2 linked regions of the Sinorhizobium fredii USDA 257 genome follow. The protein of the gene in region 1 interacts with the protein of each later gene in a pairwise test. Links are inferred from orthologs where the notes say so. Each region holds a gene or a part of one and is shown on either strand. Other genes may lie near its edges.

Region 1 (7,138 bases):
TCTGCGGAGGCATTGTAGAAGTCGGTGATCTGCCGCTTGTAAGCCTCGTCGTCCTTGTCGATTTCGGTCGTCACCGGATAGTAGAGCGGCAGTTCGACAAGGTCAGGCTTCAAAACGTGCTCGACGACGGCGCGGCCGTTGCCGTTGCGCCCCGCCTTGGCGAAATAGGCGACGACGTCCGCCTCGCCGAGCGCCCGCACTGCCTTCACGGTCAAAAGCTCAGGGTCGCCGGGCCCGGTTCCGACGCCGATCAGTCTGCCAGGCCCGCTCACAGGCCCGGCCTCGAGAGCGAGTTCAGCGCCGCCGCCGTCATCGCACTGCCGCCCAGTCGGCCACGGACGATCGCGAAGGGAACGCCATAGGAATTCTCGGCGAGCGCGTCCTTCGATTCGGCCGCGCCGACAAAGCCGACCGGCATGCCGAGGATCGCCGCGGGCTTCGGCGCGCCGTCGCGCAGCATCTCCAGGAGATAGAAGAGCGCGGTTGGCGCATTGCCGATGGCAACGACCGAGCCCGCCATCCGCTCACCCCAAAGTCTCAGGGCCGCCGCCGAGCGTGTGTTGCCGATCTCCGCGGCGATCTCCACCGTGCGCGGATCCCGGAGCGTGCAGATCACCTCGTTGCCGGCCGGCAGCCGCGCCCGGGTCACGCCATGGGCGACCATTTCCGCGTCGCAGAATATCGGGGCGCCGTTCGTCAGCGCATCGCGTGCGGCGGAGACGAAATCGGCAGAGAAGACGAACTGACGCGCCGCCTCTACCGACCCGCAGGCATGGACCATGCGCACCGCAAGATCGGCCTCCTCTTCCGAGAAGCCGGAAAGATCGGCTTCTGCCCGGATGATCGCGAAGGAACGCTCGTAGATGGCGTTGCCATCGCGGATATAATCGTAATCAGGCATTTCTATCCCTGTTCAAACGCCACGACGATGCGCGCGGTCCCGAGCCGTGTAAGACAGGAGAGCGCCGATTCGCCAGCGTCTTTGTTTTCTCGCACGAGCGCATTGAGCCTGGCCAGCGCGGTTCTTATTCCGTTTTCATCCCTGTAGGCGCTTGGCGCGACGGAAGCAGCGCCATTTACGACAAGCGCATATCCTGATGGCGCACCGACAAGCGTCAGCGCAGATGGCTTGGGCCTGGCGCATCCCTTGGCGCAGCCGGAGAGATGGATTGCGAGCGAGCCGTCGAGAAGGTCAGCGCCGACTTCGACCAATAGCCTGGCTGTCGCCTTGGTGTCCATCAGCGCCGAGGCGCAGGCAAGGCCGGCGCAGGTCGCGATGTGATTGCGCGGATCATCGGCGGCGACCACAAACCCCTGAGACAGCGCGATGCGTTGCGCGACAGCCGCAGCCTCGCTCGATAGACCGAGGACGAGGATGCCATGGCGCGGCGCGAAGCGTATTTCCGACGCACCCAGTTCCTCGGCGCGCTGTAGAAAGGCGATGAGATTGGCGCTGTCCGTCTGGGCAAAAGCAAGGGCGACACCGAGCACGATGCGCCCGTCGCCGAAATCGTGAATGCCCGCCGGCAAGAATGGCAAGGCGCCACCCCCCGGCGCCGGCAAGATGTCGCGGTCGGCGGAGAAGCGCTGCCGGATGCGATCCGCATCGAGGTCACGGCCGCGGGCGGCCGCGCCAAGGGCATCGAGTTCCGCCAGAACCTCCGTCACCGCGGCGACGACCCGTTCGGTCTCCAGCAGCGCAACGGGCCGTTCTGGGCGCGGCGCGCCGCCAAGCGACAACAGCCAGCGAAGACCATCGTCGCTGTTCCGCGCTTCAAGCCGCAGATCGGCGGCAACGTCCCGCAGGTGGAAGCGGCCACGTCCATCGATAACGATGGACAGTTTCGGCGCTAGCACAAACGTTGGTCGTCGATCGGCAATCGCGGCGCGCAAAGCTGCGGCCAACGGCCGCGGATCAGCGGTTTCGCTCGCATCGATTCCGGCAAGCGGCGGCGTTTCGATCGCAATCCCATCGGCAAGGGCAATTCCCGCCTCGCCGATCGCGGCAGCAAGGTTCGGTACGGTGGATGCGGTCAGCCCACGGATTTGCAGGTTGCCCCGCGCGGTGATCTCGATGATGCCGCTGCCGCAGGCCGCGGCCGCTTCGGCCAACGCTCTCAACTCGGCGGGAGTCAAACCATCGATCGCCGGACGCAGCCGCACGAGCAGACCGTCTCCAGTCCGCATTGGCGCTGCGAGCGACGGGCAGGCGCCGCGACGCATCGATCGGCCGGTCTCCGTTTGAGACCCGGGCGCAACGCAGCTCTTCATCGTTGTTCCATCATCCCTGGGCACATTGCGGCTTCACACTCCGCATCCGTGATAGAGCCTATATCACAGCCGCCTTCCTTGAGAGAGATCAAAGCCCGGACAAGCCGTCTCCTGCGGAACGTCGGGCTACTCGTCGAAGTCCGCTCCCTTGCGCAGAAGATAGATGTCCATGATCCAGCCCATGCGCTCGCGCGCCGCGGCCCTTGCCTCCACGATTTCTTCCTTCACATCGGCGAGACGCCCGGAAATGACGAGTTCGTCCGGCGTGCCGAGATAGGCGCCCCAATAGATTTCCGCATCCGGATCATCGATCCTCTGGAAGGCTTGTTCGCCATCGAGCATCACGACGGCCGTCTCGTTCTTGTGTGGAAAGCTCTCGGCAAGCCGGCGGCCGGTAGTGATCTCGACGGGCTTGCCGACGAGGTTGAGCGGAATGCGATGGCTGGCGCAGAGCGCCTGGAGGCTGGTGATGCCGGGGATTACCTCGAATTCGAACGCTACGCTGCCCCGCGCGCGGACCCTTTCGACGATCCGGATCGTGCTGTCGTAGAGCATCGGATCGCCCCAGACGAGGAAGGCGCCAGTCTGCCCTTCCGCAAGCTCGCTCTCAAGCAGCGCCTCGTAAGTCGCGGCGATGCTCGCATGCCAATCGTCGACGCTTTGTACGTAGCTGCGTCCCTCGATCCGTCGGACCGGCACGGCGAATTCGACGGTCCGGCTGTCGCTGCGCGTCACGTAGCGGGCGCAGATATCGCGGCGTACTTCTGCAAGCTCCGTCTTCTTCGCTCCCTTGGTCGGGATGATCAGAACGTCGGCCCGGTTCAACGCATTGATCGCCTGGACCGTGATGTGTTCGGGATTGCCTGCACCTATACCGATGATCAGGATATGCCGCATGCCGTCTCTCCCGCCTGCGCGCTACGCGTCGGCCAGTCTTTGGCGGATCGGGATCAGCGGCGCAAGGTCCATTGACGACAGGGGGCGCAACGAGGGCGTCAGCAGGGCGCCGCAATCTGCCGATCGACGGCGAGAGGAGGGTCGTCCGGCAGCCGCCAGTCGATCGGATCGAGCCCCTTCGACTGCAGGAAGGCATTGGCTTTCGAAAAATGCTTGCAGCCGAGGAAGCCGGAATGCGCCGAGAGCGGCGACGGATGCGGCGCAGTCAGCACCAGGTGCCGGGAGCGATCGACGAAGGCAGCTTTCTTCTGCGCGTAGGAGCCCCAAAGCATGAAGACGACCGGCTGCGCCTGCTCGTTGACGGCGCGGATGACCGCGTCGGTAAAGCGTTCCCAGCCCTTGCCCTGGTGCGAGGCGGCCCGGCCCCGCTCCACCGTCAGCACGCTGTTCAACAGCAGCACACCCTGACGCGCCCAGCTTTCGAGGAAACCGTGACGGGCCGGTGAAATGCCGAGGTCGTCGCGAAGCTCCTTGTAGATGTTGACGAGCGACGGCGGGGTGCGCACACCCGGCCGTACGCTGAAGCAAAGCCCGTGCGCCTGGCCGTCGCCATGATAGGGATCCTGGCCAAGGATGACGACGCGGACCTTGTCGAGCGGCGTCAGGTCAAGCGCCCGGAAATACTCGCTGCCTCTCGGAAAGATCTGCCGGCCCTGCTGCTTCTCGTCCACAAGAAAGCGCTTGAGCTCGGCCATGTAGCCATGCCGGAATTCCGGCGTCAGCACGGCCTTCCAGCTCTCCTCCAGCCTGATCGTCGCATCCATGGATATCGCCTCGCTTCATTCCGTTCCGGAATTTAGACCGATGAGCCCCCATCGCAAGCACCGGCGCCGTATTTGTCCCCTCAGTTCACCGCTTTGATTACCCCTGTCGCGAGGCATTGTATTTCTTTGGATATAGCGCTAACCAAGACCGAGAACCGTTATATCCTAATAAATATCACGAGAGAGATGGAGGCAGGCGTGTTGATGAGACGGAGAGAGTGGCTGAAAGGTTTCGGGATTACCGGTTTGGTGCTGGCGCTCGGCATGACATTGGCGGGCGCGGCATTCGCCCCGGCCGAGGCGCAGGAAAGGGTAACGATATTCGCTGCGGCGAGCCTGAAGAACGCGCTCGACTCTGTGAATGCTGAATGGAAAAAGGAGAGCGGAAAAGAGACGACCGCCTCCTACGCGGCGAGCTCGGCGCTCGCAAAGCAGATCGAGCAGGGTGCCCCGGCCGATATCTTCGTCTCGGCCGATCTCGCCTGGATGGACTATCTTGCCGAGAAAAAGCTGATCAAAAGCGACAGCCGCTTCAACCTGCTCGGTAACCGCATCGTCCTCGTTTCCGCCGAGACGGATGCCCAACCTGTCGAGATCAAGCCTGGCCTCGACCTCGCCGGCCTGCTCGGCGACGAACGCCTGGCAATGGGCGCCGTCGAGTCGGTCCCGGCCGGCAAATACGGCAAGGCGGCACTCGAAAAGCTCGGCATCTGGCCGACGGTCGCCAAGAAGTTAGCCGGGGCCGAAAGCGTCCGCGCCGCCCTGCTTCTCGTTTCGCGCGGCGAGGCACCCTACGGCATCGTCTACAAGACCGATGCGACCGCCGATCCGGGCGTGAAGGTGGTCGGAACCTTCCCTGAAGACAGCCATCCGCCGATCATCTACCCGATCGCCATCACCGCCGAGAGCAAGAACCCGGATTCCGCCGCCTATCTCGAATACGTCAAGTCGCCCAGGGCCGCGGCACTCTTCGAGGCACAAGGCTTCATCGTCCTCGAATAGGGCCTTGCGCCACCGGCCGTCGAGCGGGCAGAACATGGTCGCGTCGTTTACGTATTGGCGCGGCACCTCATGCAATACGGGAGCACGAACTTGGACTGGACGGCTCTGAGCGACGCGGAATGGACAGCCGTCCGCTTGAGCCTGCGCGTGGCAACGGTCGCCATGCTTTCCAGCCTGCCGCTCGCACTGCTGGTCGCCATGGCGCTGGCGCGCGGACGTTTCTGGGGCAAGTCGCTCCTGAACGGCCTCGTCCACATGCCGCTGATCCTGCCGCCGGTGGTCACCGGCTTCGTGCTGCTCATCCTGTTCGGGCGGCGCGGCCCGATCGGCGCTTTTCTTGCCGAGAATTTCGGGCTTGTCTTTTCCTTCCGCTGGACCGGCGCGGCGCTCGCCTGCGCCGTCATGGGCTTTCCGCTGATGGTGCGCAGCATCCGGCTGTCGATCGAAGCGGTCGATCGCAAGCTGGAGGATGCCGCCGCGACGCTCGGTGCCAATCCGGCCTGGGTGTTCCTGACCGTGACCCTGCCGTTGATCCTTCCCGGCATCGTCGCCGGCATGATCCTTTCCTTCGCCAAGGCGATGGGCGAGTTCGGCGCGACCATTACTTTCGTCTCGAACATCCCCGGCGAGACGCAGACGCTATCCGCCGCGATCTACAGCTTGACCCAGGTTCCGGGCGGGGACGCCGGCGCCATGCGCCTCGCCGTCATCTCGATCGTCATCTCGATGGCGGCGCTGATGCTGTCGGAATTCCTTGCCGCCGCCGCGGCGCGACGGACGGTCGCCGCATGAGCCTCGAGGTCGAAGCGCGCCACCGGATCGGCTCTTTCGTGATCGACGCCGCGTTCCGCTCGGAGGGCGGCGTGACGGCGCTTTTCGGCCGTTCCGGCTCCGGAAAGACGTCGCTGATCAACATCATCGCCGGGCTTCTGAAACCTGATGCCGGCCGCATCCTGCTCGACGGAGACGTGATCGCCGACAGCAAGCGCCGGCTCTTCACCCCCGTGCACCGCCGGCGCTTCGGCTACGTGTTCCAGGAAGCCCGGCTCTTTCCGCATTTGAGCGTCCGCAAGAATCTCGCCTATGGGCGCTGGTTCGCCGCTGCAGGCAAGTCCACGTCCGAGTTCGCAAAGGTCGTCGAGATGCTCGGTATCGGGGATCTGCTCGAGCGTCGTCCCTCGACGCTCTCCGGCGGCGAGCGCCAGCGTGTCGCCGTCGGCCGGGCGCTGCTTGCCGCACCGCGGCTGCTCTTGATGGACGAACCGCTCGCTGCCCTCGACGAGGCGAGAAAGGCGGAGATCCTGCCCTATCTGGAGCGGCTTCGCGACGAGACGCGGATACCGATCGTCTATGTCAGCCATTCCGTCGCGGAGGTGGCGCGGCTGGCGGAGCGCGTCGTCGTCATCGAGGACGGCCGGGTCAAAGCATCCGGCGCGGCCGCCGCCATTCTCAGCCGGTCGACGGCCGCGATCGAGCGGCGGGAGACAGGCGCCTTGATCGAAGGCGTGGTCGACAGTCATGACGCCACGCATAATCTGACCGTGGTGCGTGCCGGCGAATGCCTGATCCGCATACCGCATCTCGTCACGGCGCCAGGCCATCGGCTTCGCCTCTATATCGCCGGGCGTGATGTGATGCTCGCCACGACGAAGCTGGAAGGGATCAGCGCGCTGAACGTCCTGCGGGGAACGATCGTCGACCTATCGCCGGTTCATCAGGGCAGTATCGACGTGCGCGTCGATTGCGGCGGCAATATCATCGTCGCCCGCATCACCGCCCTGTCCCGCGAGGCGCTCGGGCTCGAGCCGGGCAAACCAGTCCACGTCATCATCAAGACCGTGGCGCTGGATTATTAGATATAGACCCAAAAACCCCTCCCCACAGGTGGGAGGGGCTTAACCTGCCGCACCCACTCCGCCTCGTTTGGACCGTTCCTGCAGGGTCGAGCTTGGGAAAATGGCCCTCGGGCGCAGCAGGCACCTAGCTCCTCCCCCTTGTGGGGAGGGGTTGGGGAGGGGTAACATTTGCACCTTCGTCGCGCGCCGCCTCGAGCCAGTCGAGGTCGTCGGCGATCGCGGCGTTGGACTTCTCCTCCATGGCCCGAAAGCGCTCGATCAGCGCCTCGCCGAAAGCGGTAAGGACCG
Region 2 (7,017 bases), 4.7 Mb from region 1 along the record:
GCAATTCAGACTGCGTTCAGACGAAATCCGCCAAATATGACAGGAGTTGCGCAATGACCTGTTGACCTTGTGGTCGCAAAGTCATTCTGTACACCTGAAACCCGGAAGGCATGGAAAAGCTGGTGCTTACCCCATGCCGACCGAACGATAAAATCGCGTCGATGACCCTAGCTCGCGGGAAATGGGGGATTGTCGTGTCCAGAGAAACCGAGTCTATGCCAACGCCCATTGCCTACAGCGTTCCGAATCTGCTGACCTATTTCCGTATTCTCATCGTACCGCTGATTGTGCTGTGCTTCTTTATCGAGGGCCGGCTGCACAGTTCCGATTTCGCGCGCTGGACCGCGCTCGTCCTGTTCGTCACCGCCTCGATCACCGATTTCTTCGACGGCTATCTCGCCCGCATATGGAAGCAGACTTCCAATATCGGCCGGATGCTCGACCCGATCGCCGACAAGCTGCTGGTCGCCTCGATCCTGCTGCTCGTCGCCGCCGACGGGACGATCGCCGGCTGGTCGATCTGGGCCGCGATCATCATCCTATGCCGCGAAATCCTCGTTTCGGGTCTCCGCGAATATCTGGCCGCGCTCAAGGTCAGCGTCCCGGTGACGCGGATCGCCAAGTGGAAGACGACCATTCAGATGGTGGCGATCGCCTTTCTGCTTGCCGGTCCCGCCGGCGACAAGATCATGCCCTATATAACGGAAGCGGGTATCGTCCTTCTCTGGATCGCCGCGGCAATCACGCTCTATACCGGCTATGATTACTTCCGCGCCGGCTTGAAGCACGTGGTCAACGAATGAGCACCGTAAACCTCGTCTATTTTTCCTGGGTGCGCGAGCGCATCGGGAAGGCTGAGGAAACGCTGGAACTGCCGGCGGGTATCGTCACGATCGGCGACCTGCTGGCGCATCTGAAGACTCTCGGCGCCGAATATGAATCAGCGCTCGAACACCAGAACGTCATCCGCGCGGCGATCAACCAGGAACATGTCGATCACGGCGAGCCGATCGGCGGCGCCCGCGAGATCGCGCTTTTTCCGCCGATGACGGGCGGCTGAGGCGATGGACGCCCCGGTCACCGTGCGCGTCCAACGCGAAGATTTCGAACTTGCAGCCGAGGTCTCGGCGCTTTACCGCGGGCGGACGGACATCGGTGCGGTGGTCACCTTTTCGGGCCTCTGCCGCGACGAGCAAGGCGCCCTCGACGCGCTCGAACTCGAACACTATCCGGGCATGGCGGAAGCCGAGATCAGCCGGATCTGCCACGAAGCGGTGCAGCGCTTCGGCCTGCAGGCTGCGACAGCCATTCACCGCTTCGGCCGCATCGAGCCCGGTGAGAACATCGTACTGGTGGTAACAGCCTCGCCGCACCGCCAGGCAGCCTTCGAGGGCGCGAATTTCATCATGGATTTTCTGAAAACCTCGGCCCCCTTCTGGAAGAAGGAGCACGGCGCCGACGGCAGCGCCGGCGAATGGGTCAGCGCCAAGGACGCCGACGACGCGGCGCGTGATCGGTGGAACCGCTAAGGTCAGGGAATGATCTTTTCCCGCCGCGTCACGACGAGGACCAGGACCAGAAAGCTGAAGATCGCGAAATCCCGCCAGAGGATCGGGCCATAGGCGCTCCATAGCGTCTCGAGCAGGCCTACGCCGGCGGCGCCGAGGGCTGCGAACAACGGCGCCGCTTGCCCGCCGATCGCGGCGATGAACAACACTTTGACGCCGAAGCTCAGGCCCATGCCGAAGTCCATATTGCCATAGTAAGAGGCGGCAAGGATCCCGCAGAAGGCGGCAATCAGCGACGCGACGCCATAGGCGAGAATGTAGACGGTCGAAGGATCGACCCCGCAGAGGGATGCCGCTTCGCGATCCTCCGAGACGGCCCGCCAATAGCGCCCCGCATAGGTATGGCTGAGCAGGAAGTGACCAGCGGTGACCAATGCGGCCATCAGTCCGGTGTTCAGCAATTGCACGACCGTCAGCGTCACGGGAAATGCCGGATCCGGCCAGAAGACGATGACGTGATTAAGGAAGGGCGGCAGCCATAGGCTTCGCGTATCGGACGCGAGCCTGGCCGCTTCCATGAGCACCAGGAGACTGCCGAGCGAGGCAACGACGACGGCATTGGCCGAGGAAAAAGCCAGCGGCCTCATCACATAGCGCCCGGCGACAAGACCCGCACCAAGCCCGAAGATCAGGGCCGCCGCGGCTCCGAGACCCAGCGCCGCCGGCAAGACCAACCACAGACGGTCCCAGCCGAAATCCGCAAAAAGCACAAACACCTGACCGGCAAAGGCGAAAAGAGCGCCATAGGTCAGGTCGGCCCGCCGCGTCACCGCAAAGGCGATAGCATAGCCGAAGGCGAGTGCCGCATAGAGCGCTGCCACTGGCACGGCGTTGGCGATCTGCTGAAGGAAATAGGCCATCACATTTCCGGTCGGTCGCGGCGATCGGGATCGAGACAATCCAAGAACGAAACCGCATCAATTTCAATTACAAAACGCAGAGGCCAACTTTCCTCTGCGGCACTAGTGACAGAAGCAATATAACTGGTAAAATGCATTTTACTAGTTAGGATTTTTCACATGAGCTTCACCTGGACCGCGCATCGATTCTCAGGCGGCGCATTGGCGCTGGATGTCGCAAATTCCGTGGTTTTGCGCTTCGACCCGACGCGCCGGATCGATCGTTTCGCCGATGGAGCGGCGATCGACAGCTTTGCCGAAGCCTTCAATCTTTACGGCGCCGAGAAGGAGCGTTTTGGCAGGCTTGGGCCGATCGGGCCTGGAAGGCGGGAGCCGCTGATCGGTCTGCGCGAGGCGACGGATCGGCATTTCCGGGCGCAGGTGCGGGCCGAAGACCGGCCGGAGCTGCTCGCCGATCTGCTCGAGGCGATCACGGCCGTCCTGCGCCAATCATCCGAACGCGGCAAATACATCGCTCTCGACGTCGCCACCGCGCATTCGGCGCTCAGCCTGGCTGCCAATCCGGAGCCCGATCGTCTGAAGATTTGCCCGAACTGCGAATGGCTGTTCCTCGACCGCAGCCGCAACAGGAGCAGGACCTGGTGTGACATGGCGGTTTGCGGCAACCGCACGAAGGCGAAACGCCACTACCGCCGCAACAAAGAGGAGATCCAGCCATGAAAAATGTCATTGCCATCGCCGTTGTCGCGGCGGCGGTACTTGCCGGCTGTCAGCGCGAGACCGGGCCGGACCCGCTGAAGCTGACCGGCAAGATGTTCGTGTTCAACTACCGGCTGGCCTATGCCACCTATACGATCACGCTCAACAAGACCGAGCCGGTCCCCGACGGCAGTATCGTCGTGGCGACCTTCGAGAATCCGGCCGGCGGCGAACCGCTGACGCTGACGCGCAAGCTCTTCCCGAAACTGGACAAGGTGGCGCTGGAGAGCCCCGACATCACCTGTGTGAAGAAGGGAAGGCCCTATGCTGTGACGATTGAAGTCAAGGGACCGGATGGTGCGACGCTGCAAAAGCTGGAAACGACGGTGATGTCCGACCTCGACCAGAGCGTCATGCCGGCGAGGCCGTTGGTCGTCGGCCCAGCCTACGACAAGAATCCGGAAGTCTTCAGGAATGGACTGGCGCCGACACATTTCGACACGGCAGCCTGCCCGACATAAAGTGCGTCATGCATGTCGTTGTCCCAATACCGCTGCACACTTTTGGCGACATGCATAAGAAAAACCGGGGCGTCTCCGCCCCGGTTTCGAAGAATCGTTTCAAGCCTTTAGGGGCCGAAGCGAAGAAGGTGAATCAGCCGACGATTTCGGTGCCCGCGAACCAGTAGGCGATTTCTTCGGCAGCCGTTTCCGGGCCATCGGATCCGTGAACCGAGTTTTCGCCGATCGACAGCGCATGGACCTTGCGGATGGTGCCTTCGTCGGCGTTGGCCGGGTTGGTGGCGCCCATCACTTCACGGTTCTTGGCAATGGCGTTTTCGCCTTCGAGAACCTGAACGATGGTCGGGCCGGAGGACATGAATTCGACCAGTTCGCCGAAGAACGGGCGTTCCTTGTGGACGGCGTAGAAGCCTTCGGCTTCGCGGCGGCTCATCCAGACGCGCTTCGATGCGACGACGCGCAGGCCGGCGTCTTCGAGCATCTTGGTGATGGCGCCGGTCAGGTTGCGCTTCGTCGCATCCGGCTTGATCATCGAAAAGGTACGTTCAATCGCCATTGGCTCAATTCCCTTGCTCTTGAGAAAGTGGCGGTTCATTAGCCGCCAATGCCACGCAAAACAAGGGGGCCGCGCAAAACAAGGGGGCGCGGCGATGATTCGCCGCTGCAGGGGAGAGTTTCACGCTGCTGTTACGGAGCGGCCGAGGCCATCGTGAAGGTCGAGGCAACGCTCGAACCAGTCCGAAACGACGTCCCCTGTGGCAAGCAGACGATGTGACGAGACGATGCGCGCCCATTGCAGGGCACCGAAAACGATGTAATCGGCAAAGAGTGGAGCGTCGCCGCCGATGAAGGGCTGGAATTTCAACATGTGGCGCAGCGGCTCGAGCTTGGCCGAGAAGGTTTCGAGATCCGCCTGCCCTGCCTCGGCGACCGCTTCGAGCGGCTTGCCGAAGCGCTTCTCGCGGCTTTGCCTGAAATAGGCCTGGTCCACCGGTTCGAGGCTGTCATGGATATCCATGATGGCGATGCGGCCAATGGCAGGATGCAGGGTCATCTGCGACCAGCCTTCGACCAAGCGGGCCATCGCCTTGCCGCCCTCGCCGCCGAACAGCGTCGGCCGCTCGGGATAGGCTTTCTCCAGATAAAGGGCGATGTCGAAGCTGTCGCTAACGAGTTTTTCGCCATCGCGAAGCAGCGGGACGATCTTCGTCACCCCTTGCTCGAGCTTCGGAATTTCGGTGAAGCCGACAGGCATCACATCGAAGTCGAGGCCCTTGTGCGCGAGCGAAAGCTTGATCTTCCACACATGCGGAGAAAAGGGGCGCGTCCGTTCGGTACCACAGAGCGCATAGAGTTTGCGGGTCATCTCACCTCCTGATCTGCATATCGCTCGACGCATAGGACGATAGGGAGCGGGTGATCAAATCAGTAATTTTCATGAGTTGCATTCGACACGCGAATATCAATCCCGGCTAGGCTGGCCGGACAGCAAGGGAGAATGTTGATGCTCGATCACTATCGGATGTTTGCCGACTACAATCGCTGGGCCAACCGGCGGCTCTACGCTGCCGCGGCGGAACTCTCCGAGGCGGAATACCGGGAGGACAGGGGCGCCTTTTTCGGCTCGCTGCACGCAACGCTGAACCATATTCTCGCGGCCGACCGGATCTGGATGAACCGGTTCACCAAGGAGGGCAAGGCACCCACGCGGCTCGATGCGATCCTCTGCGAAGACCTCGCCGCGCTGACGGCGGCGCGGGCGGCGGAAGACGAGCGCATCATCGCCTGGCTGGACAGCCTCGACGAGGCGCGTCTCAACGCGCACTTCACCTATTCGCCGCTGACCGCGCCCGACAAGATCACCCAGAGAGTCGGTCCGACGCTCGCCCATTTCTTCAACCACCAGACCCATCACCGCGGGCAGGCGCACGCGACCTTGACCGCGCTCGGGCGCCCGTCACTGACGCTGGACCTGGTTTTCTTCCTGCGGACCGAGGGAAAGAAGTGGGCGGCCTGAAGAGAGCCAGGACTTAACCCCGGCCGGCCAGTCCATCGGCAGAGCGCCGGCCCGGGCGCGCACAAGCCCTTTGAATAGCTGACGCTGCCCCGCCCAGACCATAAGCCCGAGCACGACGCCGCCAGCGATCGAGGAGAGCGAATAGGTGAGCGGCGGGAGGAACGGCTGGACTGGCGCCAGCAGGAGATCGGGCACGAAGCGGTGCAGGATGTAGATATGAAAGCCTGCCGCCGAGAGCGGCAGGACAAGTTGCACGGCCCATTGCGGCAGGCGGATGCGAGGCAGAAACAAAAGGCCCGCGAGGACGACGATCTGCAACAGGTACTTGATCTTGGTGCCGATCCAGACGCCCTCGTAAAGCCCGAGAAACAAAAAGATCCCCGTTCCGGCCACCATGACCGCGAGCCGCTGTGCCCAGTTCTGGGCCAAGGCCGCGCACCAGCCGACGACGGCCAGATGGAAGATCCAAGGCAGCGTGAAGATCTGGCGGTTACCGATTTCCCAAAGCTGCGGCATCGCCAGGCGGGCGGCAAAAGCGGCAGCAAGCAGCGCCATGCCGGCGGCAAAGGGCCGCACGGCGGCAAAGCGCCTGACGAACGGAACGGCGAACAGAGCGCCAAACACCAGCACCATCTGGCAATAGGCCTCGATGAACCAGTAGAGGTACGGCACCATGCTGTGGCGCTCGGGGTCGGCGAAACCAAAATTGCCGACAAGGAAGACGGAAGCCCAGGGCACTTCCCCCCAGGCAAGGGCGTAAGCCGCGACGATCAGATAGTAGGGGACCAGGATCTGCGTGAGCGGCCGCAGCAGCTGCCATAGCGCGCCCGACAAAAGGGCGCCGCTCTGGAACCGCGCTAGGCCGAATCCGGCGAGGATCACCATCGCCGCCGAGCCGCCCGGGATCGGCCAGAGCGTCTCGTGGTGAAGCACGACGAGCAGGATGGCCAGCGCCCGGATCAGGAAGTCGGTGCCGATCTGCGGTGTCTTGCGCTCCTGGCGAACCATGGCCGCCAAGGTATTGACCGGCATTCTCTCCCAAGCCTCGGGCACCTCGCCGAGGATTTTTTCAAGCCCGATCGACAGCTGGACGAAACGGAGCGAATCCCCGCCGAGCGACAGAAAGCTATCCTCCGGTCGAACCTTCTGCGGGTAGAATAACTGCTCGAACAGGACTTCCACGCCTTCTGCCCGCGAAGGACCGCCGGTGCCCCGGCTCTTCTGGCGGAGCGCTTCGTAATCGACCTTGCCGGATGCCAGGCGCGGCAGCGCGTCGATGCGCGTCGCCCGTACCTGCAGCAACGTCAATCCGCTTGCGGAGACGAGGAGCCGACGGACGTCAGCCGGATCGC

What was found.
Region 2: the proteins of ung (region 1) and ndk interact in binary tests that used the Escherichia coli proteins (3 or more experiments, as listed by UniProt). The link is inferred for Sinorhizobium fredii USDA 257 from one-to-one orthologs.

What each region holds. Positions count from the first base shown.
Region 1 is NC_018000.1:5,605,676-5,612,813, forward strand. The notes cover bases 2,130-5,036. They hold ung (uracil-DNA glycosylase), read right to left. Parts: upstream 3,993-5,036; coding sequence 3,267-3,992; downstream 2,130-3,266. Other genes in these bases: cobG (precorrin-3B synthase), read right to left, coding at 2,130-2,271; cobF (precorrin-6A synthase (deacetylating)), read right to left, coding at 2,398-3,168; modA (molybdate ABC transporter substrate-binding protein), read left to right, coding at 4,194-4,994. In the rest of the region: USDA257_RS26300 (precorrin-2 C(20)-methyltransferase), read right to left, coding at 1-272; USDA257_RS26305 (precorrin-8X methylmutase), read right to left, coding at 269-901; more of cobG, read right to left, coding at 904-2,129; modB (molybdate ABC transporter permease subunit), read left to right, coding at 5,064-5,786; modC (molybdenum ABC transporter ATP-binding protein), read left to right, coding at 5,783-6,850; USDA257_RS26340 (winged helix-turn-helix domain-containing protein), read right to left, coding at 6,975-7,138. UniProt on the Escherichia coli protein: Excises uracil residues from the DNA which can arise as a result of misincorporation of dUMP residues by DNA polymerase or due to deamination of cytosine.
Region 2 is NC_018000.1:927,478-934,494, reverse strand. What follows is about bases 2,494-5,279. They hold ndk (nucleoside-diphosphate kinase), read right to left. Parts: upstream 4,205-5,279; coding sequence 3,782-4,204; downstream 2,494-3,781. Other genes in these bases: USDA257_RS04315 (DinB family protein), read left to right, coding at 5,153-5,279; USDA257_RS04320 (glutathione S-transferase family protein), read right to left, coding at 4,325-5,014; USDA257_RS04330 (hypothetical protein), read left to right, coding at 3,145-3,648; USDA257_RS04335 (CGNR zinc finger domain-containing protein), read left to right, coding at 2,588-3,148. Also shown: pgsA (CDP-diacylglycerol--glycerol-3-phosphate 3-phosphatidyltransferase), read left to right, coding at 216-803; moaD (molybdopterin converting factor subunit 1), read left to right, coding at 800-1,060; USDA257_RS04345 (molybdenum cofactor biosynthesis protein MoaE), read left to right, coding at 1,065-1,529; USDA257_RS04340 (branched-chain amino acid ABC transporter permease), read right to left, coding at 1,532-2,428; more of USDA257_RS04315, read left to right, coding at 5,280-5,665; USDA257_RS04310 (AMP-binding protein), read right to left, coding at 5,606-7,017. UniProt on the Escherichia coli protein: Major role in the synthesis of nucleoside triphosphates other than ATP. The ATP gamma phosphate is transferred to the NDP beta phosphate via a ping-pong mechanism, using a phosphorylated active-site intermediate.